3 regions of the Mesorhizobium sp. WSM4815 genome follow, and region 1 is predicted to be linked to each of the others. Evidence: predicted binding sites of a transcription regulator. Region 1 holds the regulator's gene; each other region holds the start of a gene.
The links. Region 1 encodes PhoB, which activates phosphate uptake and scavenging genes when phosphate is short. Its sites were predicted from a motif close to TGTCATNNANCTGTCAT; they were not measured.

Region 1 (7,417 bases):
GCGGCGGGGCTGGCGGCAAACCTCACGGCAAATCCGCTCGAAGCGGTCACCACCGTGACCGTGCAGATCGTGACGCTGCTGGTGGGCGACCAGGAGTTCGACAGCGCCAAGACGCTTGCAGCCTTCGCACTCGGCCTGGTGCTGTTCTGCATCACGCTTACCCTCAACATCGTCGCTTTGCGCGTCGTCCAGAAATACCGAGAGCAATATGACTGATGCGATCTCGTCATTCGGCGCCGTCGGACGGCCGGTCAGCATTCATACCGACGATGCCGCGAAGGCGCGGCTGAAGGGCCGCTACCGCACGGAAACGTGGTTCAAATGGCTCGGCGCCGCGGCTGTCGCGTTGGCCGGCTTGTTCCTTGTGCTGCTCCTGTCGACGATCGTCACGCAGGCGATTCCGGCGCTGCGGCAGAACTATGTGACGCTGCCGATCGATCTTTCAGCGGCCAAGGTCGACCCGGCGAAACTCGATGAAGTGAACTACGACGCCATCGCTCAGGAAGCGCTTACGGCAAAATTTCCGGATGTGAAGAGCCGCCAGGACAAGCGCCTGCTGCGCGGGCTGATTTCCACCGGCACAGGCGTGTTCCTGCGCAAGGATATTGCGGCTGATCCAGGGATGCTCGGAGGAACGGTGGACTATGCGGTTCCACTTGACGATTTTGCCGACCTCTATCTCAAGGGTTTGCTTGCCGACGTCGGTTCGGACGAAGCGATTTCGACAAGCGTCACGCCTTCGGGAACCAGCGGCGACATCGATCTGACCTTCGGCGACGATGCCATGCTGGCGCTGGCGCGCGGCCATGGTGCGACCGAGGGCGAAAACGGCATGTTTACGCTGACGAGCGGCGCGTCGTCGCTGCTGGTCGCGTTCAATGGCGGCACGGTCAAGCTGACCTCGCTGTCGCCTGCGGCCAACGGCACGGTGATCGCAAAAGGCACGGTGATCGAGGCGCTGGACAGCACGGCGCCCGCCGCGAGCGGCCAGGCATTCCTGCGCGTCATCGAGACGCCGGAAGCATCGCGAAAGATTTCGGACAAGGTGATCGTCTGGCTCGACACGCTGAAGAGCGCCGGCCTGATCGAAAGCCGGTTCAACTCGATCTTCTTCTTCACCGGCGCAAGCCGCGAGCCGGAATTGGCCGGTGTCTGGGGCGCGGTCGTCGGATCGTTCCTGACCATGATCGTAACTCTCGCAATCGCCTTCCCGATCGGCGTTTCAGCGGCGATCTATCTTGAGGAATTTGCGCCCAAGAACCGGCTGACGACGATGATCGAAGTGAATATCAACAATCTGGCGGCGGTGCCTTCGATCGTCTTCGGCCTGCTTGGACTTGCCGTATTCCTGAATTTCTTCGGCATGCCGCGCTCAGCCCCGGTGGTCGGCGGCATGGTGCTGGCGCTAATGACCCTGCCGATCATCATTATCGCCTCGCGCGCTTCGCTGCGCGCCGTGCCGCCTTCGATCCGCGAGGCGGCGCTTGGCATCGGAGCGTCCAAGGTCCAGACCGTATTCCATCACGTCCTGCCGCTGGCGATGCCGGGCATCATGACCGGCACCATCCTCGGAATGGCGCATGCGCTGGGCGAAACCGCGCCGTTGCTGATGATCGGCATGGTCGCCTTCATCGTCGACATTCCCGGCGGCTTCACCGATCCCGCGACGATCCTGCCGGTGCAGATTTTCATGTGGGCGGATTTCCCGGAAGCGGGGTTCCAGCAGAAGACTTCGGCGGCGATTTTGATTTTGCTGGTGTTTTTGGTCATCATGAATGCCATCGCGGTGATACTGCGCAGGCGCTTCGAGCGGCGCTGGTAAGGAGTAGAGGATATGAACATCATGACGGAAGCCGGCGTCGAGCAGAAACTGAGCAGCGCAACCAACGCCCCTTCGATCAAGATGAAGGGCGAAAAGGTCTCTGTTCACTACGGCGAGAAGCGAGCTCTGTTCGACGTCGATCTCGATGTCCGCGAGCATCAGGTGACGGCGTTGATCGGCCCATCGGGCTGCGGCAAGTCGACGTTCCTGCGTTGCCTGAACCGAATGAACGACACCATCGATATCGCGCGGGTGAGCGGCAAGATCACGCTCGACGGCGAGGATGTCTACGACCCCAAAATCGATGTCGTCGAGCTGCGAGCTCGCGTCGGCATGGTATTCCAGAAGCCGAACCCGTTCCCGAAGTCGATCTACGAAAACGTCGCCTACGGTCCGCGCATCCACGGCCTGGCCAGGAGCAAGGCCGAGTTGGACGGCATCGTCGAATCGAGCCTGAAGAAGGCCGGCCTGTTCAACGAGGTCAAGGATCGCCTACTCGAGTCGGGAACCGGTCTGTCCGGCGGACAGCAGCAGCGTCTGTGCATTGCGCGCGCCATCGCCGTGTCGCCGGAAGTGATCCTGATGGACGAGCCCTGTTCGGCGCTCGATCCAATCGCCACCGCCCGCGTCGAGGAACTAATCGACGAACTGCGCCAGAATTATACGATCGTCATCGTCACCCATTCGATGCAGCAGGCGGCGCGCGTGTCGCAACGTACGGCGATGTTCCATCTCGGCTATCTGGTCGAGGAGGGCGCGACCGACAAGATGTTCACCAACCCCGACGACAAGCGCACCCAGGACTATATCACCGGCCGGTTCGGCTGAGCGGTCCGGCGAATTTCGAACACGAGGACAGCACCATGGGTGAACACACCGTCGCATCTTTCGACGAGGAACTGGAGCACATCGACCGGCTGATCCGCGACATGGACGAGCTCGCCGCCGCAATGGTCGCAGCCTCGATCCGCGCGTTGCTTGCGTCGGACAATGCGATGGCGCAGCGCGTCGTCTCGGACGACGCCATCATGGATGCGCGGCAGCGCGAACTCGACGACAGCGCCATCACGCTGATCGCCAAGCGGCAGCCGATGGCGCAGGATCTGCGCGCCGTGGTTGGCGCAATCCGCATGGCGGGCGATCTCGAGCGCATCGGCGACCTTGCCAAGAACATAGCCAAGCGGGTCAGCGCAGTCGGGCAGAGCGCGACGCCGCGGAATCTGTCGCACGGTATCGATGCGATGGCGGATCTCGTTCTTGTGCAGCTGCGCGGCGTGGTCGAGCACTATGTGTCGCGCGATGCCGGCGCGTTGAAGGAACTGCGCGCCGACGACCAGAAGATCGACGTGAAATACACGGCGGTTTTTCGCGAGCTCCTGACCTACATGATGGAGGATCCGCGCAACATCACCGCCTGCACGCACCTTCTGTTCTGCGCCAAGAATCTCGAGCGTATCGGCGATCACGTCACCAACATCGCCGAAAACGCCTACTTTGTCGTGACCGGGCAGCAATTGCCGGCGGATCGCCCGAAGCTCGACGAAACGACGATGTCGGCGCCGGCGACATGACAGGAGTGACCGGCCGATGATCGCGCCGCGCATCATGGTGGTGGAGGATGAAGAGCCGCTGGGCGTCCTCCTCCGTTATAATCTGGAATCCGAAGGCTATCAGGTCGAGGTGGTGACGCGCGGCGACGAGGCCGAAATCCGGCTGCAGGAAAACGTGCCCGATCTTTTGGTGCTCGACTGGATGGTGCCGGCGGTTTCCGGCATCGAGCTTTGCCGGCGCCTTCGGGTGCGCCCCGAAACCGAGCGGCTGCCGATCATCATGCTGACCGCGCGCGGCGAGGAGAGCGACCGGGTGCGCGGCCTTTCGACCGGAGCCGACGACTATCTGGTCAAGCCGTTCTCGACACCGGAATTCATGGCCAGGGTCAAGGCGCTGCTGCGCCGCGCCAAGCCGGAAGTGCTGTCCAGCGTGCTCAAGGTCGGCGACATCATGCTCGATCGTGAATCGCACCGGGTCTATCGCAAGAAGAGCGAGATCCGGCTCGGGCCGACCGAATTCCGGCTGCTCGAATTCATGATGCGCCACCCGGGCCGGGTCTTCTCGCGCAGCCAGTTGCTCGACAATGTCTGGGGCGAGACGATCTACATCGACGAGCGCACGGTGGACGTCCATGTCGGCCGGTTGCGCAAGGCGGTCAACAATGGTCGCATGCCCGATGTCATCCGCACCATCCGCGGCGCGGGCTATGCGATCAGGGAAGACTAGGGGATGTGCTGATATTCAGGTGATGCCGGCCTGCAAACGGCGGCTTCCTGCGCTTACCTACAGCGCCGCGCGCCCTGTTGGGCACGCAAAGGACGCTGTAGAACTTTGATTTTGCGCACGACCTTTCCGAAATCGATCTCGATTTCGGGGTCATGCGCGGGCTCACGTACCCAAAAGTACGCTCCGCTCCGGTTCTCGGAACCCACCATTCTCGACTCGGCCTGACCTGAATCTCAACACACCCCAAGTCACGACCCGGGAATCCCTGCCTTCGGATTCAAGCCACGTTCTTTCCGACCGAGCCGGCTCGTGCCTGGATGCTCGGCGCGAAAATCTCCTGGTCGACGAAGCTTAGCGCCCGCATGGCGCAGCCTTCGCGGATCAGCGGCAGCTCGTTCGGCTCGGTGTCGAAGGAAATCGAACCCGAATGCTGGCCGCCGGCGGTCTGGGCGATGGCCTCGCGCAGCGCCGGTTCGATCAGGTCGAAGGCGGCAGCGCTGGCGCCGACCATGGCCACCGGCGCCGGATCGATCAGCGCGAACAGGCTGCCGAGCCCGAAGCCGAGTGCCTCGCCGGCCTTGCGGTAGGCTTCGCGCTCCGGTCCGTCCGTCTCGCGCGCCCGGGCCGCCAGTGCCCGCATCTCGGCGTCGCTGACATCGGCGACCGGCTCGGCGTTCTCGCTCAATTGCCTTGCACTGCGCCAGATGGCGTAGTTGCCGGCATAAGCCTCGACGCAGCCGCGCCGCCCGCAGCGGCAAAGCGCGCCGCCCGGCCGATGGATCATGTGGCCGAATTCGCCGCCCGAGGAGTGGGTGCCGGTGAACAGCTCGCCCTTCAGCACCAGCCCCATACCGATGCCGTGCGAGAGCAGGATGGCGATGAAATCGTCGCGGTAGCGATCCGGGTGGCGCCAGCGCAGCGCCACGGCCATCATGTTGCAGTCGTTCTCCATGATGGCCGGGATGCCGAACTCGCGTTCCAGAATGTCAGCGAAGGCGATGTTCGTCTGCGGCGTGATCGGCGACCACAACATGGCGCGCGCGTGGGAATCGGTGATGCCCTGGATCGCCAGCGCGATGCGGGCGACGCTTTGGACATCGAGGTCGGGATCTTCGAGCCGGCGCCGGACGATGGCGACACATTCGCCGATCAGCGCGTCGCGCGACATGGTCAGCGTGTCCAGCCGGCGCTGTTCCTCGGCGACCACTTGTCCGGCATAATCAATGACGGCGACCGACAGGAAATTCAGCGACAACACGACGGCCAACACCGCAGCGGCTTGCGGATTGAGGCTGAGGCCGACCTGCGGCCGGCCGCGTTTCAGCGAAACCGTCTCGCTCGCCTTGCTCTCGGCCAGGATGCCTTCCTGGATCAAGTCGGCAGAGATCGCCGATATGGTCGAATGGCTGAGGCCGGTGGTCGCGGCGATCTCGGTCCGCGACGGCTGGCCCGCCCGGCGCACGGCCGAAATCACCATCGCCCGGTTGCGCCGGCGCAGATCGTCATGACGGATTCCCACCGACATTTTTGTTTCCTCCTCATCGCCGCGGCCGCTCATGAATCGGAAGCCGTCGGTAATGTGCGACAAATACTGGCAGAAGCAGAAGGGGCTGTCATTATTTATTCCGAGCCTCGAAAAAAAGTCCGACAGGACGTCAAAATCCATCAGAATCGGTGTTGACAGTGCTTCGGCGTTGGACCAGTATTTTTTCGAGGCTCGAAAAAATAGGAGCCTTTGTGCCGGCCTTCGGGCCAGTTGGTCGCGCCCTACGCGGCGCAGGGAGGAATATCATGAAGAGATTCGCAGCCGCCATTCTGGCGGGGGTCGCCATGTCGCTGACGCTCGCGTCGGCCGCGCAGGCCAAGGACAAGGTCATTGGCGTTTCGTGGTCGAACTTCCAGGAAGAGCGTTGGAAGACCGACGAAGCCGCCATGAAGGCGGCGATCGAGGCCGCCGGCGACAAATATATCTCCGCTGACGCACAGGCCAATCCCGGCAAGCAGCTGACCGACGTCGAAAGCCTGATCTCGCAGGGCGCCAACGCGCTGATCATCCTTGCGCAGGATGCCTCGGCCATCGGTCCGGCGGTGCAGAAGGCGCTGGACGAAGGCATTCCGGTCGTCGGCTATGACCGGCTGATCGAGAACAAGGACGTCTTCTATCTGACCTTCGACAACCAGGAAGTCGGCCGCATGCAGGCCCGCGAAGTGTTCAAGGTGGCGCCGGAAGGCAATTACGTCTTCATCAAGGGCTCGGGCGCCGACCCTAATGCCGATTTCCTGTTCGCCGGCTCCATGGAAGTGCTCAAGGATGTCATCGACAGCGGCAAGATCAAGAATGTCGGCGAGGCTTATACGGACGGCTGGCTTCCCGCCAACGCCCAGAAGAACATGGAACAGTTCCTGACCGCCAACGACAACAAGGTCGATGCGGTGGTTGCCGCCAATGACGGCACCGCCGGTGGCGTCGTCGCGGCGCTGACGGCGCAAGGCCTGGCCGGATCCGTCCCGGTTTCGGGCCAGGACGGCGACCATGCCGCGCTGAACCGTATCGCGCTCGGCACACAGACCGTATCGGTGTGGAAAGACGCGCGCGAGCTCGGCAAGAACGCCGCCGAGATCGCCTCGCAGCTGGCCGACGGCAAGCCGATGACAGACATTGTCGGCGTCAAGGATTTCACCACGCCGGGCGGCAATGTCGTCAAGTCACTGTTCCTGACGCCGATTGCCATCACCAGGGACAATCTCAACGTCGTCATCGACGCCGGCTGGATCAAGCAGGAAGAGGTCTGCGCCGGCGTGGCGGCGGGCACCGTCTCGGTCTGCAACTGATCCGCCTTCGCTAAAAAACCTGAAACGCCGCGGCTTCACGCCGCGGCGTTTTTTTCAAAAGAGTTGTTTTTCCGCGTCTCGCGGGTAATTTCTAAGCTGCTTCCGGCATCCGCGGCAGACGGCAACGGTGGGAGGACATCATGACCGACACGACTTCCAACACGCCGGCTGCCGATCGGGCGCGTGAATCCGAGCTTAGCCCGTTCGGCCGCTTCCTCAAGGCAACCGAGCTCGACATACGCATGCTCGGCATGGTCGGCGCGCTGCTGATCATCTGGGTTGGAATCCACATCCTGTCGGGTGGGCTTTTCCTCACGCCGCGCAATCTCTGGAACCTGTCGGTGCAAACTTCCTCGGTCGCGATCATGGCGACCGGCATGGTGCTGGTCATCGTGATGCGCAACATCGATCTTTCGGTCGGCTCCGTCGAAGGCGTGATCGGCATGGTGATGGGCGTTGCGCAGGCAGAATTCCTCATCCGCGTCA
Region 2 (7,417 bases), on a different contig from region 1:
GCGCGGTTCGTCGTCGATGCGGTCCTCGTCGATCTCGACGCGCGACAGCCAGTCGACGGCGGTGGCGCGGATTTTTCCGTAGTGGCGGTCGCCGACCGCCATCAGCCGCTCGCCGACATTGGCCCCGGCCGACACCGTCATGCGCAGCCCGTCGGCCGGGTTCTGGTGAACAAAACCCCAGTCGGTGCGCATCAGGAAGCGGCGCTCGGCCTCGCTCATGCGGTAAAGCTCGCGGAACTGGCCGTCGCGCATGCGGTAGCTGGCGGTGCCGGAGCTCGGCAACAATCTGGTCGACAGGCAGTTGAGCAGCGTCGTCTTGCCGGATCCGGATTCGCCGACCACTGCCAGCACCTCGCCCGGCCACAGGTCGAAGCTGACGTTCTCGCAACCTATGCGCGAACCGTAGAACTTGGACAGCGCGGAGACGCGCAGCAGCGGCTCGTCGCTCATTGCGCCGGCTCCGTTTTTTCCAGGGCAGGAGGGGTCTCGGGCGCAAGGTGGCCGCGATGGCCTTGCTCGCGCCGCTTCTCGCAATGGTCGGTATCGGAGCAGACGAACATGTGGCCGCCATGGTCGTCGAGGATGACCTCATCGAGATAGACGTTTTCGGCCGCGCACAGTGCGCAGGGCTGGTCGAAGGTCTGCACCTCGAACGGATGGTCCTCGAAGTCGAGGCTGACGACGTCGGTGAAAGGCGGCAGCGCATAGATGCGCTTTTCGCGGCCGGCACCAAACAGTTGCAGGGCCGGCGAACGGTGCATTTTCGGGTTATCGAACTTCGGCGTCGGCGACGGGTCCATCACATAGCGACCCTCGACCTTGACCGGGTAGGCATAGGTGGTGGCGATGCGGCCGTGCCTGGCGATGTCTTCGTAGAGTTTTACATGCATGAGGCCGTATTCCTCCAGCGCATGCATTTTGCGCGTTTCCGTCTCGCGCGGCTCGAGGAAGCGCAGCGGCTCGGGAATCGGCACCTGATAGACCAGCACCTGGCCTGCGGTCAGCGGGTGCTCGGGGATGCGGTGGCGGGTCTGGATGATGGTCGCCTTCGCCGTGTCGGTGGTGACGGCGACATTTGCGACCTTCTTGAAGAAGGCGCGGATCGAAACCGCATTGGTGGTATCGTCGGCGCCCTGATCGATGACCTTCAGCACATCGTCCGGGCCGATGATCGAAGCGGTAACCTGGACGCCGCCGGTGCCCCAGCCATAGGGCATCGGCATTTCGCGTGAGGCGAACGGCACCTGATAGCCGGGAATGGCGATGCCCTTGAGGATCGCGCGGCGGATCATCCGCTTGGTCTGCTCGTCGAGATAGGCGAAGTTGTAGGTTGCGATATCGGTCGGTTGTGCGGTCATTCCGCGGCCTCCCTTTTTTCTTCGACCTTGCCGGCATTCTCGCGCGCGTCGTGCTCGGCGCGCATGCGGCGCACCAGGTCGAGCTCGGCCTGGAAGTCGACATAGTGCGGCAGCTTCAGATGCTCGACGAAGCCGGTCGCCTGGACATTGTCGGAATGCGAGATGACGAATTCCTCGTCCTGGGCAGCGGCGACGACATCTTCGCCGAGTTCGGTTGCGCGAAGCGCGCGGTCGCAGAGCGCCATGGCCATCGCCTTGCGCTCGCTCTGGCCGAAGACGAGGCCGTAGCCGCGGGTGAATTGCGGCGGCGCCTTGGCCGAGCCCTTGAACTGGTTGACCATCTGGCACTCGGTGACACGCGCAGTACCGAGCGGTACGGCGAAAGGCAGCTCCGGCACGTCGAGTTCCAGCTCGACCTCGCCGATGCGAACCTCACCGACGAACGGATGGTTGCGGGCATAGCCGCGCTGGGTGGAATAGCCGAGCGCCAGCAAAAAACCCTCGTCGCCGCGTGACAGCGCCTGCAGGCGGATGTCGCGCGCCATCGGGAATTCCAGCGGCTCGCGAGTGATGTCGCCGGGGACATGGTCCTGCGGCATGTCGCCGTCAGGCTCGATCAGGCCTTCGCGGGCAAGGATGGCAGAGACGCGCGGCATGGCTTCCGCGTCGCTGGCGCGCTGCAGCGGCTCGGCGACATCGCCGCCGGCGGCAAGCTCGGGATCGAGCAACCTATGCGTGTAATCGAAGGTCGGGCCGAGCAGCTGGCCGCCGGGCAGATCCTTGTAGGTCGCCGACACGCGCCGCTCGACCAGCATGGCGCCGGTGTCGATCGCCCTGGTGTAGCCGAAGCGCGGCAGCGTGGTGCGATAGGCGCGAACCAGGAAGATCGCCTCTATCATGTCGCCGCGCGCCTGAACGATGGCCAGCGCCGCCAATTCACGGTCGTAGAGCGAGCCTTCGCTCATCACCCGGTCGACGCCGAGCGCCAGCTGCTCGACGATCTGGTCGAGGCGAAGCGCCGGCACGGAACGGTCGCCGCGGCGGCGGTCGGCGAGCAGGGCGTGGGCGTTGGCAATAGCCGCTTCACCGCCTTTTACTGCGACATACATATCACGCCTCCATCGTCTTGATGCGCGTCGTGCGCGGCAGGCAGGCAACGCCTTCCGGGGCGGCGAGGATAATGTCGACACCACGGGGAAAGCGCTGATTGTTCTGCTTCCATTGTTCGACGAAGTGGCGCGGCATCTGCGCCGGCGCGATTGTCGCGGTAGTTTCGATGCCAGGACCTTCGAGCAGCAGCGGGGCGCCTGAGGCGAGATCGCTGACCTGCAGGATCAGCGTCGTCGAGCGGTCGGGATAGTCCTGGGTGCCTTGTGAAAAGCCGTCGAGCGCCATCATCTCGGCCGGCGTGGCAATCAGCGCGAAATGCGCATCGGCCGGCGTGTGGGCCAGTGGCGCGCCGGTGTGGAAGCCGAGCCAGGATTTCAACGCTGCTGGGGCCTGCAAAACGAGGTCGAGCCAGAGCGGCGTGTCGTTGTCGCACAGCGCCAGCGCGATGGCGCCCGCGGTGGCCGACAGCGGCGCGGGGGGGCGGGCACAGACCGGCAGAGGCTGCAGGGTGCCCGGCCGCGCCATTGCGTCCATCACGGCGCGGAACACCGTCTGGGCGTCGAACACCGGATCGGCAAAGCCGCCCTCGATCGCCTGGGTTGCGATGTCCATCAGTCTTCTCCGCGTACCATGGTGAAGAAATCGACCTTCGTTGCCGCCGTCTCGGCGCGCCGCCGCTCACGTCGGCTGGCCAGTGCGGCCTGCAGCGGCGCAATGAGTTTGCTCTCGAGCTCGTTGCGGCTTGTGGGATCCTGCCAGAGCGCGTCGGCGATCGCCGCCAGTTTTGCTTTCTGCTTGTCACGGCCCAGCGCGTAGCAGTGGCCGACTTCTCCCGAGGCAAGCCGCACCGTCGCGCGGGTGACCGTCGCCTCGCCGACGTTGAATGGCGCGCCGCCGCCGCCGATGCGGCCACGCACGGTGACCAGGCCGGTTTCGGGGCCGCGCAGGAGTTCTGCTTCCGAAGGAAGGCCGGCTTCGTTCCAGAGGCGGACGATATCGTCGCCGGTCGATTGCGCCAACGTCGCCATGACGGCCTTGCGCTCAAGCTGCTGATCGCGCGCTTCCTGTCCTCGCATGGTTAACATTCCCTGGCATCGAAAATTCGTCTATTGATATAGACAATTATACAAATTATATCTATTTTCTAATGCGTGTCCATGACGGATGGATGACGGGGGCGAAAAGATCGGGGCAAAGAGATGATCGGTCAGCAGATGGCCAGCAGCTTGGAGCGGCGCAGCGGCGTCTCGCTGTGGCGGCAGATCGCCGACCAGATCCTGCATTCGATCACCGTCGGCGACTTTGCCGAGAATGCTGCGTTGCCACCGGAAGTTGCACTGGCCGAGCGCTATGGCGTCAACCGCCACACGGTGCGCAGCGCCATCGCCGCACTGGTGCAGGATGGCGTGCTCAGGGCCGAACAGGGGCGCGGCACCTTCGTGCTGTCGCGCAAGCGCCTGTCCTATCCGATCGGCGCCCGCACCCGTTTTTCGGAGGGCTTGCAAGGGCAGGCGTCGGAGCGCCGCAGCGTGCTGCTCGAATCGGCGGTCGAGCCGGCCAGCCGGCGCGTCGCCGAAGGGCTGGGGCTTGCCAGAGGTTCGACTGTAATACGCCTCGAGACACGCGGCGAAGCCGATGGGCAACCGGTCTCGCGTGCCACCGGCTGGTTCGACGCAGCTCGCTTCGCCCGCATCGATGCCGTCATGGCCGAAACCGGATCGGTGACCGCCTCATTCCAGCGTTTCGGCATCGGTGACTATCTCAGGCAATCGACGGTGCTGTCGGCCCGCCACGCGGACGCCGCAGACCTTGCCGATCTTAATCTGCAGCCCGGCGCCATCGTGCTGGTCACGGTCGCCGTCAACGTCACGCCGGACGGCCAGCCGATCCAGTTTGCCGAAACCCGGTTTCCGGCTGAGCGGGTCGAGCTCAAGATATCGGCGCTTTAAGTCCGGTTCATCCGACCTGGATGACGGCCTTGATCAGGCCGGATTTCTCATGCGCCCAGCGGGCGAGGTCGCGCGGCGTGTCGCCAAGCGTCGTGCGATGGGTGACGAGCTTTGCCAGCGGCACAGCACCATCGCGGATCGAGGCGGCGACATGGTCGAAGTCGACGCGCAGAGCGTTGCGGCTGCCGATCAGCGTCATCTCGCGCTTGTGGAATTCAGGATCGGAAAAGACGATGTCGTCCTTGACGACGCTGACCAGGACCAGCGTCCCGCCATGTGCGACATGGGCGAAGGCTGACTGGACGGACTGGCTGTTGCCGGTGGCATCAAAGACCGCGTCAAAACCTTCGCCGTTGGTCGCCTCGCGCACCAGATCGGTCGCAGACTGCCGTGATGCGTCGAGGGTGGCGAAGCCGAGTTCGCTTGCAGCAAAACCCAGCCTCTCGGCACTCATGTCGAGCAGCGTCACGTCGAGACCGGCGATGCGGGCAAACAGCGCTGTGCCGAGGCCGATCGGCCCGGCACCGATGACCAGCGTGCGCGCGCCGGGATCAGCCAGCGAGCGCCGCACGGCATGCGCCCCGATCGCCAGGAATTCGACGGCGGCGGCATCGGCCAGCGACAGGCCGTTGGCCGGATAAAGATTTTGCGCCGGCACCAGGATCCGTTCGCACATGGCGCCGTCGCGGTGGACGCCGAGCACCTCGATCCTGACGCAGCAATTCGGCTTGCCTAGGCGGCAGGCGCTGCATTTGCCGCAAGCGATATACGGGTTGATGATCACCGGCTCGCCCACCGGCAGGTCGACGCCTTCGCCGGCCTCGATCACGGTGCCGGAGACCTCGTGACCCATGATGCGGGGATAGGCGAGGAACGGATGCTTGCCCTCGAAGATGTGATAGTCGGTGCCGCAGATACCGACATGACTGACCGCGACCAGCGCCCAGCCCGGCGGTGGTGTGCCCGGCGCCAGGCGGTCTTCCACAACAAGATCGCCGGGCGAACGGCAGATGACGGCTTTCATGCTTTGATCCAGTCGGTTCATGGCACCGCCGGCCCGATCGCCGGGCCGGCGGTTGTTAAGATGGTCTACTTGCCGCGGCGGCGCAGGCCGTCGAAATAGACGATGACGATGATCAGCACGCCGGTAATGATGCGCTGCCAGAAGGCATTGACGTTCAAGAGATTGGCGCCGTTGTTGATGGTGGCGAGGATGAAGGCGCCGAGCAGCGGTCCGTGCACCGAGCCGACGGCGCCGAACAATGAGGTGCCGCCGATCACCGACGAGGCGATCGCCTGCAACTCCCAGCCCTCGGCCTGCGTCGGATTGCCGATGCCGATGCGCGAGGCAAGCAGCACGCCGACAAAAGCCGCGCAGAGGCCAGACAGCGTATAGGCCATGTAGATGGTGCGCTGGACGTTGACGCCGGACAGACGCGAGGCCTCGGCGTTGGAGCCGACCGAGAACAGATACCGGCCCCAGCGGCTGTGATGCAGGAATACATACGCCGGGATGCCGACCAGGATCACCATCCAGAACAGATTGGGGACGCCGGCGAAGGAACTGCGCGAAAATGTCTGGAAGGCATCGTTGTTGATCGAGATCGAGTTGCCATTGGTCATCAAAAGGCCGATGCCGCGCAGCGAGGTCAGCGTCGCCAGCGTGATGATGAAGGGCGGCAGGCCCATCTTGACGATGCCAAAGCCGTGGAACAGGCCGATGGCGACGCCAACCAGCAAGGTGATCAGGATGGCGAGGTAAATCGGCACGCCGGCATTGATCAGCATCGCAACGATGACGGTGGCGAAGCCAACCACGGCGCCGACGGAAAGGTCGATACCTCCGGTGATGATGACGAAGGTCTGGCCGACCGCCAGGATGGCGATCATCGAACCTTGCCGTAGCAGGTTCGAGATGTTGTTGGCGGAGGCGAAGCTCGGCGTCGCCACCGACAGGATGACCCACAACAGCACCAGCAGCGCCAGCAGCGTCAGCCCGAACAGCGCGTTGTAGTTGCGTTTCGGCCTTTCGGCCGCGATCGCCTCGGTGCTCATATCTGTCCTCCCGGTTTTTCTTGTTTCTCGGCCAGTGCCTGGGTGAGGATCTCCTCATGGTCGGCAGTATGGAAACCATGAGTGGCCACCAGTTTGCCGCGCCGGAACACATGCAGCGTGTCGGCCAGTTCATAGACCTCGGGCAGATAGGACGAGATCAGGATGATGCCGGCGCCCTTGGACAAAAGCGCACTGAACAGGCGGTAGATCTCGGCCTTGGTGCCGACATCGACGCCCACTGTCGGCTCGTCGAAGATGAACAGCTTGGCGCCGTGCGCCAGCCATTTGCCGATGACGATCTTCTGCTGGTTGCCGCCGGACAGGCTGGAGGCGAGGGCGTGACGCGTCGGCGTCTTGATCCTGAGATTGGCGATCTGGCGATCCGCCTCGGTCTTCTCCTGTGCGCTGGAGATCAGCAGATTGCTGGAGATGCGCTTGTAGATCGGCAGATTGAGATTGAGGCCGACCGGCAGGTTGAGGCAGAGGCCCTGGTCGCGGCGGCTTTCCGGCGCCAGCGCCATGCCGAGCCTGATGGCGTCATGCTCGGAGTTGACCTGAACCTCCTTGCCCTCCCAGAGGATCTGGCCGGCCGACTTGCGGTGACGGCCGTAGAGCGTGGTGACGAACTCGCTGCGCCCGGCGCCGATCAGCCCGTAGAGCCCGACGATTTCGCCGGCGCGGACCGTCATCGAGACATTTTCGAAGCCCTTGCCGGAGAGATTCCTGGCTTCGAGCAGCGTCGCGCGCGGGGTAAAATGCTCCTTGTGATAGACTTGCTCGATCGAGCGGTTGATCATCATCTTGACCAGCTCGGCGTCGTTGGTCTCGGCGATGTTCCTGGTGCCGACAAGCGTGCCGTCGCGCAGCACCGAGACGCGGTCGGCGAGCTCGAACACCTCTTCCATGCGGTGGCTGATGTAGATGATGGTGACGCCTTCGCCCTTC
Region 3 (7,417 bases), on a different contig from region 1:
GGGCAAGGTCCGCGGTCGCGTGGTGGTGGACATGTGAGCTCTTCCTTCTCCGGTTTTTTATGCTTGTCGAGCAAAAGCATGACCCAGGGTGTGCAGCGGTGAAGCGCCTCGCATGAGGCCGGCCAAACGCGACGCGCTTCAGGCGCGGAGAGGCAAAAACCGCGCGACCGCTAAAATTCGAACGATCCGCGGCAATTTTCCATAATCTCTGTCTGGCAAGGGTTTCCGCATGGTCACGGAATCCGGCATCAGAGAAACAGAGAGCGCCGAAAACGTCGATGGGATCGGCCCGGAGGCGCCAAGCCGGCAGCATATCGCGGCGCCGCCACTGGCGCCTGAATTGCCCGCCGCCAATCGCGAAGGCCTGCCGTTCCTGATGCTCGTCGCCATCGTCGTGCTGGCGGGCCTGTCGCATCTGACCGGCGCGCCGATCTTCATCACCGTCGGGCTTTTGGCGACTGGCATGGCAGGCCTTTCCGTGCATCTGCGTGCCAGGCGCACGGCGCGCCGCACGGTTGCGCTGCTTGGCGCGACCGCAGCGCGCAGCCGCGCCGAGGTTGAGAGCCTGGCCGACCGCGTGTGGGAGATGCAGGAGAGCGAGGAACGCTTTCGCGGGCTGATCGACGCGCTTGGCGATCTCGTCGTCCATCGCGACCGTGACGCCCACATCGTCTATGCCAACAAGGTTTTCGCCGAGCTTGTCGGAGCCGACCAGCGCGACCTTGCCGGCAAGGCCCTGGCCGACCTCGGCATCGACGTCGGCATCGTTCCCGATGCCGCTTTTTCCGACCATGAATGCCTGAGCTCCACCGACGTCGCCATTAGAACACCGAGCGGCCCGCGCTGGTTCTCATGGATCGAACTGTCCGTGCGCGACAAGGAGAGCGGCGCTGTCTCGCATCGCGCCATCGCCCGCGACATTACCGCCCGCAAGCACGCCGAAACGTCGCTGATCACCGCCCGCGAGCGAGCCGAATATGCAAGCCAGGCCAAATCGCGCTTCCTCGCCACCGTCAGCCACGAGATCCGCACGCCGATGAACGGCATCATGGGCATGGCCAAGCTGCTGGCGGACACCGGGCTCTCGCCTCAACAACGGACCTATGTCGGCGCCATCTCGACCTCGGCCAGCGCGCTGCTGGCGCTGATCGAGGACCTGCTCGACTATTCCAAGATCGAGGCCGGCCGCTTCGATCCCGAACCGCAGCCAATGTCGGTGCGCGAGATCGCCGACAACATCGTAGAACTCCTGGCGGCGCGTGCCTTCGCCAAGAACATCGGCCTTGGCTGCCATGTCGAACCCGACGTGCCGCAGATGATATCAGCCGATCCTGGAAGGGTCAGGCAGGTGCTGCTCAACCTCATCGGCAACGCCATCAAATTCACCGACAGCGGCGGCGTGTTGGTGAGCATCGCTCGTGCCCGCACCGAAACCACCGACCGCATATGCTTCACCGTCACCGACACCGGTCCCGGCCTGCACGAGGACGACCTGGAGCGCATCTTCGAGGAATTCGAACAGGCTGACGGCACGTCGACTCGCGCGCATGGCGGCGCCGGGCTCGGTCTTGCCATCTCCAGGCGCCTGGTGATCGCCATGGGCGGCACGATCTCGGTGTCGAGCCAGCTCGACCAGGGTTCGGAATTCGTCTTCGAAATCCCTGCAATATCGGCCACCGAGCCGCCGCAGAGCCGTCGGGATGCGCTGTCAGGGCGGCGCGCCGTGATCCTGTCGAAGAACGCCATCGAGGCCGACGCCATCGCCCGCACCATCCGCGCCAATGGCGGCAAGGTCGATCTGGCCACCACCGCCGCCCAGGCAGCGTCCTTCGCCGAAGGCTGCGACGCGCTTTTGGTCGATGCGGCCATGGAGGAAGGCGACGGCAGGTTGCTCAAGCGCCTTCGCCAGAGCGGCTTTGCCGATTGCGAGGCGATCACACTGATCGCGCCAACCGACCGCGGCATGCTGGGCGAGTTCCGCGCCAGCGGCTACGCCACCTTTCTGGCAAGGCCGGTGCGTGGCGAAACGTTGCTTCGCGTGCTTTTGACCAGCAGCGTGCCTGCCCTCACCCAGCCGCAGCCGGAAAAGCGCGGCGCACCAACCGCCCGCGCCATTGGCGGCCGGCGGCGGGGCCTGTCCGTGCTGATCGCCGAGGATAACGACATCAACGCCATGCTTGCCCGTGCCACGCTGCTAAAGGCCGGGCATCGCGTGAAACTGGTCGGCAACGGCAAGGCCGCCGTCGAGGCCATCACCGGCACCGACCACAAGTACCGCTTCGACGTGGTGCTGATGGACCTGCACATGCCTGTCATGGACGGGCTGGACGCGATCGCCGCCATCCGCCGGCACGAGGAGGAAACCGCCGTGTCGCCGGTTCCGATCATGGTGCTGTCGGCGGACAGTCAGGAAACGACCCGCCACGCAGTGCTCGCCCATGGCGCCAGCGGCTTCGTCACCAAGCCGCTCGACCCCGACGCGCTTGTCCATGCGGTCGAGGGTCACGTGGCCGCTTGATCCGCCGGCTGTCCTTGCCTGGCTTACCTGCAGAACATAGCCGGTTGAAGGGTTGACCAGCCGACGAAGTATTGCCGGCAGGGCCGTATCACGGTACTGTCACAATCCTGTTGCACCTACGCCGTATCCCCGTGCCAAGAGGGATGGCTCGAAGGAGAATCACTCGTGCATACAGTTATGCCGGAATGTGACGCTCGGCCGAACGCCAGGGGTGCTTTGCTCACCGGGCGCAACGTCGATGCTGTCATAAAAGGCGAAGCGCTTGGCCGTATCGGCAACCTCGAAGTGCGGCTCGCACGCAACGAGGCCGAGATCGCCGCCGCGCAGGAAGTGCGCTACCGGGTGTTCTATGACGAGCTCGGCGCCAGGAAAACCCTGTTTCAGGTGCAGGACCGCCGCGACGCCGACCATTTTGATCCGCTCTGTGATCATCTGCTCGTCTTCGACACCTCGCTGTCCGGTCCCGAGCATCGCCGCATTGTCGGCACCTACCGCCTGTTGCGGCAGGAGATCGCGGCAGCGGCCGGCGGCTTCTATTCCGAGGGCGAGTTTGAGCTGACCAATCTTATCGCCCGCCATCCCGGCCAGCGTTTCCTCGAGCTCGGCCGCTCTTGCGTCTTGCCGGAATACCGCTCGAAGCGCACCATCGAGGCGCTCTGGCAAGGTATCTGGGCCTATATCAACCATTATGGGATCGGCGTGATGACCGGTTGCGCCTCGTTCCCCGGCACCGTGCCGGCGGCACACGCCGAAGCGCTGACCTATCTCGCCCATCACTGCCGGACGAATTCGGCCTGGGACGTGCGCGCCGTCGCCGGCCGCTACTGTTCCATGGATTTGATGCCGATCGAGGCGGTCAACGCCAAGGCCGCGATCGCGGCGATGCCACCGCTGGTCAAGGGCTATCTGCGCGTCGGCGCGCGCATCGGCGACGGCTGCGTCATCGACCGCGAATTCTCGACGGTCGACGTGTTCGTGGTGATGCCGGTCAAGGAGATCGGCGCCCGCTACGTCAGCTATTATGGCGGGGAAGCCCAGCGCTTCGCCGCCTGAGATTCCAATGAATAGCGAATAGGGAGTAGCGAGTAGCGGGAGTTCCGCCAATTCGCTGCGGATCGTTGTCCCTATTCGCTACTCGCCCTCATTTCACGGAATATCTTCCGGCCGCCGGCCGGGCCGGCTCTTGTAGGACGGAAAGGCCCAGCCGAACTTAAGCGCGCCGCCACGCACGCAGAAAGCGGCTATGAAGCCCACCAGGCCCGAGGCGAGCGGCGGCAGTCCGGCGAGATCGCCTGTTGTAAACAGGATGGCGCCCGCAAGGGCGGCGGTGACATAGATTTCTGGTCTCAAGAGCACCGAAGCCTCACCGGCCAGCAGGTCGCGCAAGATCCCGCCGAACGTGGCGGTGAGCACGCCGGTAACAACGGACACGACCGGCGAGCCGGTGATGGCCAGGCCCTTGGCGGCACCCATCACCGAAAACGCGGCGAGGCCGACGGCGTCGAGCCAGAGCAGTAATTTCCAGCGGGATTCGAGACGGTGCGCCCCGAAAAAGACAAGCATCGCCACCACCGCGCAGATCAGCACATAGCCAGAGTTGGTAACCCAGAAGACCGGCAGATTGAGGATGACGTCACGAAACGTGCCACCGCCGATGCCGGTGACGCTGGCCAGGAACAGAAAGCCGATGATGTCGAGCTGCTTGCGCGAAGCGGCCAGCGCACCGGTCGCCGCGAAGACGGCGACACCGGCATAGTCGAGAAGCTCGATCGGGTTCAAGGGCATAGCGGAGTAGGAGAGCGGGTGAATAGGGATGTATGAATAGCACGAAGCCGTACGATTGGTACGGCTCCTTTACCCTACTGCCCCTACTGCCCTATTCCCCTAACTTACGCATCCTTCTCAGCTTGCTCGTTCACCGGCCCTGGCTCGACCGAGGCTTCACCAGCCACATGCTTGGGACCGCCCTTGGCAACGCCGACCATGGCCGGCCGCAGCACCCGCTCGCCGATCGAATAGCCGGGCTGCACGACCTGGACCACCGTGTTGGCCGGCACCTCCGGATTGGGCACCTCGAACATCGCCTGGTGGAAATTCGGGTCGAATTTCTCGCCTTCCGGCTCGAGCTTCTTCACTCCGTGCCGCTCGAGCGCCGATAGCATGGCGCGCTCGGTGAGCTCGACGCCCTCGATCAGTGATTTCAAACCGGCATCACCTGACGCCTTGGACTCAGCCGGGATCGCATCCAGTGCGCGGCGCAGATTGTCCGATACCGACAGCATGTCACGGGCGAAATTGGCAACCGCATAGGCGCGTGCATCGTGCACGTCACGGGCGGTACGGCGGCGCAGATTCTCCATCTCGGCTGCGACGCGGAGCGCGCGGTCCTTCAACTCGTCGTTTTCCTTCAGCAGCCGCACAAGCGCTTCATAGTCGCCGTCGGCGCTGCCTTGCGTGTGTTCGGTGGCAGCCCCGGCCGTCTCGGCTTCATCGGGCGCGCGTTCGTCTTTTGCCTGGTCGCTCATCGCCGTTTCCCGTCATTCAAATGATGTGGATTTTGTGCCCGATATCGAGGTTTGGCGGCCAAAAATCAAGGGGCAAGCGATACTGGACAGGCCGCTCGCGCTTTTGACGACGCATCATGGAGACCTTTCGATATTAATTCAAATTTTACTGTAACCACCGGCTTTGCTTGCCAAGATGCTGCGATAGGGGAACCATTCGTCTGGTGGAAGAGTTTCGAAACCGACACAGGATTTTGAGATGGCGACCCGCAACGACGGCGACCGTAAGAATGGCGCCCCTAACGATGACGAAAGACGTGAAAGGCTGGCGGCCGGCATCAGGCGCCAGTTCGGCACCGAGGCAACGATGCACTTTCTGCGCGCGTTGCCGGCGTTCCGGACGGAGAACGACATTCCCGATCGTTTCAGGGAATTGCTTGACCGCCTGGACGGCATCGAAAGCAGCGTAGCCGCCGGTGGCAACCGGCGATAGACAACACACACGCCTGTCGCTGCGCGCCATTGGCATGCCTTTTGCCGCAGCTTGCGCGTCGCGCGACAATTACCCGCAGTAACTTTGCGTGATGCCTGGCTTGCGGCGACGAAATGGTCCGTCTATGCTTCCTGATGAACATGATTTCCCCCGAAGCTGTAGCGAACAGCAAGCGTGCCTGGTTGAAGATCCTGGCGCGCTACAAGAAACCCGACAGGCGGCGCAGCGCCGTCGAACTTGCCATCACCCTCATCCCCTTTGCCACGCTGTGGGCACTGTCCTCGGCTGCCTATGCCTATGGCCATTGGTGGGGTCTGATCCTCATCCTTCCGGCCGCCGGCTTTCTGGTGCGGATCTTCATGATCCAGCACGATTGCGGCCACGGCTCGTTCTTCGCCAATCGCACCGCCGACGACTGGATCGGCCGCGGGCTGGGCATCCTGACCTTGACGCCTTACGATTGCTGGCGGCGTGCCCACGCAACCCATCACGCCAGCGCCGGCAATCTCGATGAGCGCGGCACGGGCGACATCAGGACGCTGACTGTCGCGGAATATCGGCAAATGTCCTGGCGGGGCCGCCTTGCCTATCGCCTCTACCGCCATCCGCTCGTCATGTTCGGCCTCGGCCCCATTTGGCTTTTCATCTTTGAACAGAGACTGCCAGTCGGCATGATGCGAGGCGGCCTCACGCCCTGGGTGTCGTCGATGGCCACCAACGCGGCCATCGCGGTCGCCGCCGCCGCCCTTGTCTGGTTCGTCGGTCTCGAAGCGTTCCTGGTCGTCCATTTGCCCATCGTCGTTCTCGCCGGTTCTGCCGGCATCTGGCTGTTCTATGTCCAGCACCAGTTCGAAGAGACAGAGTGGGCAAAGGACTCCGAATGGGAGTTCCAGCATGCGGCCCTGCACGGCTCGTCCTATTATGACCTGCCGCCGGTACTGAACTGGTTCACCGGCAATATCGGCGTCCATCACGTGCACCACCTCTCCGCCAAGGTGCCGTGCTATCGGCTCCAGGAGGTCCTGAGGGACTATCCGGAACTGCGCGAAATTGGCCGCGTCACGCTTCTCGACAGCCTGCGCTGCGTCAAGCTGGCGCTGTGGGATGAGAGCCGCAGCAAGCTGGTATCGTTTCGCGAAGCGCGGATGACTGCATAAAGCACATCCCAAAAACGAACGCGCGGCGCTGTAAAGCCGCCGCACCACAGGTGCGGCGGCTTTTATAATGTGTGACTCAAGCCGCCTGGCGTTCGTCGCGCATCAGGATCTCGCCGTGGCGGATCTCGGTGCCAAGCACTTTCAGGCATTCGCGCATGAAGGCGGCCAGCCCCGGCCAGCCCTTGGCCGACACCAGATTGCCGTCGACATGGGCGCCGGTCGGCGCGACATCGATGTAGGTGCCGCCAGCGAGCGTGACTTCCGGCTCGCAATACTGCAGCGCCGCGACTTCCCTGCCACGCAGCACGCCGTCGACCGCCATCAGGATCTGGGCGCCGTGGCAAATGGTGAAGATCGGCTTGCCGGTCTCGTGGAAATGCCGCACCAGCGCCTGCACGCGCTTGTCGATGCGGATATATTCCGGCCCGCGCCCGCCTGCCGCATAGACGGCATCGTATTCAGCCGGATTGACCTCGGAAAACGTCTTGTTGAGGATGTAGTCGTGGCCGAGCTTTTCCGTATAGGTCTGGTGACCCTCGAAGTCGTGCAGCGACGTCTTCAGGATATCGCCTGCCTTCTTGTCGGGACACACGACATGCACGGTGTGGCCGACCGCATGCATGGCCTGTTCAAAGACGAAAATCTCGTATTCCTCGCTGAACTCGCCAACGAGCATCAATATCTTCTTACCAGCCATTCCCGGTTCCTCCCTTGGTGGCGAATTTATTTCGGATCGCGAGATAAT

Region 2: phnF (phosphonate metabolism transcriptional regulator PhnF) is a predicted target of PhoB. The motif match lies at 3,626-3,642, and genes of this name have one in related genera.
Region 3: olsB (l-ornithine N(alpha)-acyltransferase) is a predicted target of PhoB. The motif match lies at 2,616-2,632, and genes of this name have one in related genera.

The regions. Positions count from the first base shown of each region.
Region 1 is NZ_JBVVQS010000099.1:159,106-166,522, reverse strand. It holds gene pstC (phosphate ABC transporter permease subunit PstC) at 1-216, shown strand, start outside; gene pstA (phosphate ABC transporter permease PstA) at 209-1,822, shown strand; gene pstB (phosphate ABC transporter ATP-binding protein PstB) at 1,835-2,650, shown strand; gene phoU (phosphate signaling complex protein PhoU) at 2,686-3,393, shown strand; gene phoB (phosphate regulon transcriptional regulator PhoB) at 3,410-4,099, shown strand; gene AC0L2B_RS23960 (ROK family protein) at 4,377-5,624, opposite strand; gene xylF (D-xylose ABC transporter substrate-binding protein) at 5,891-6,931, shown strand; gene AC0L2B_RS23950 (sugar ABC transporter permease) at 7,072-7,417, shown strand, end outside.
Region 2 is NZ_JBVVQS010000090.1:1,777-9,193, forward strand. It holds gene phnK (phosphonate C-P lyase system protein PhnK) at 1-450, opposite strand, end outside; gene AC0L2B_RS12470 (alpha-D-ribose 1-methylphosphonate 5-phosphate C-P-lyase PhnJ) at 447-1,358, opposite strand; gene AC0L2B_RS12475 (carbon-phosphorus lyase complex subunit) at 1,355-2,467, opposite strand; gene phnH (phosphonate C-P lyase system protein PhnH) at 2,469-3,080, opposite strand; gene phnG (phosphonate C-P lyase system protein PhnG) at 3,080-3,544, opposite strand; gene phnF (phosphonate metabolism transcriptional regulator PhnF) at 3,668-4,417, shown strand; gene AC0L2B_RS12495 (zinc-binding alcohol dehydrogenase family protein) at 4,425-5,441, opposite strand; gene AC0L2B_RS12500 (ABC transporter permease) at 5,507-6,472, opposite strand; gene AC0L2B_RS12505 (sugar ABC transporter ATP-binding protein) at 6,469-7,417, opposite strand, start outside.
Region 3 is NZ_JBVVQS010000090.1:74,032-81,448, reverse strand. It holds gene acuI (acrylyl-CoA reductase (NADPH)) at 1-37, shown strand, start outside; gene AC0L2B_RS12840 (response regulator) at 230-2,518, shown strand; gene olsB (l-ornithine N(alpha)-acyltransferase) at 2,696-3,571, shown strand; gene AC0L2B_RS12830 (trimeric intracellular cation channel family protein) at 3,665-4,297, opposite strand; gene grpE (nucleotide exchange factor GrpE) at 4,408-5,043, opposite strand; gene AC0L2B_RS12820 (hypothetical protein) at 5,282-5,515, shown strand; gene AC0L2B_RS12815 (fatty acid desaturase) at 5,650-6,672, shown strand; gene AC0L2B_RS12810 (DJ-1/PfpI family protein) at 6,749-7,369, opposite strand.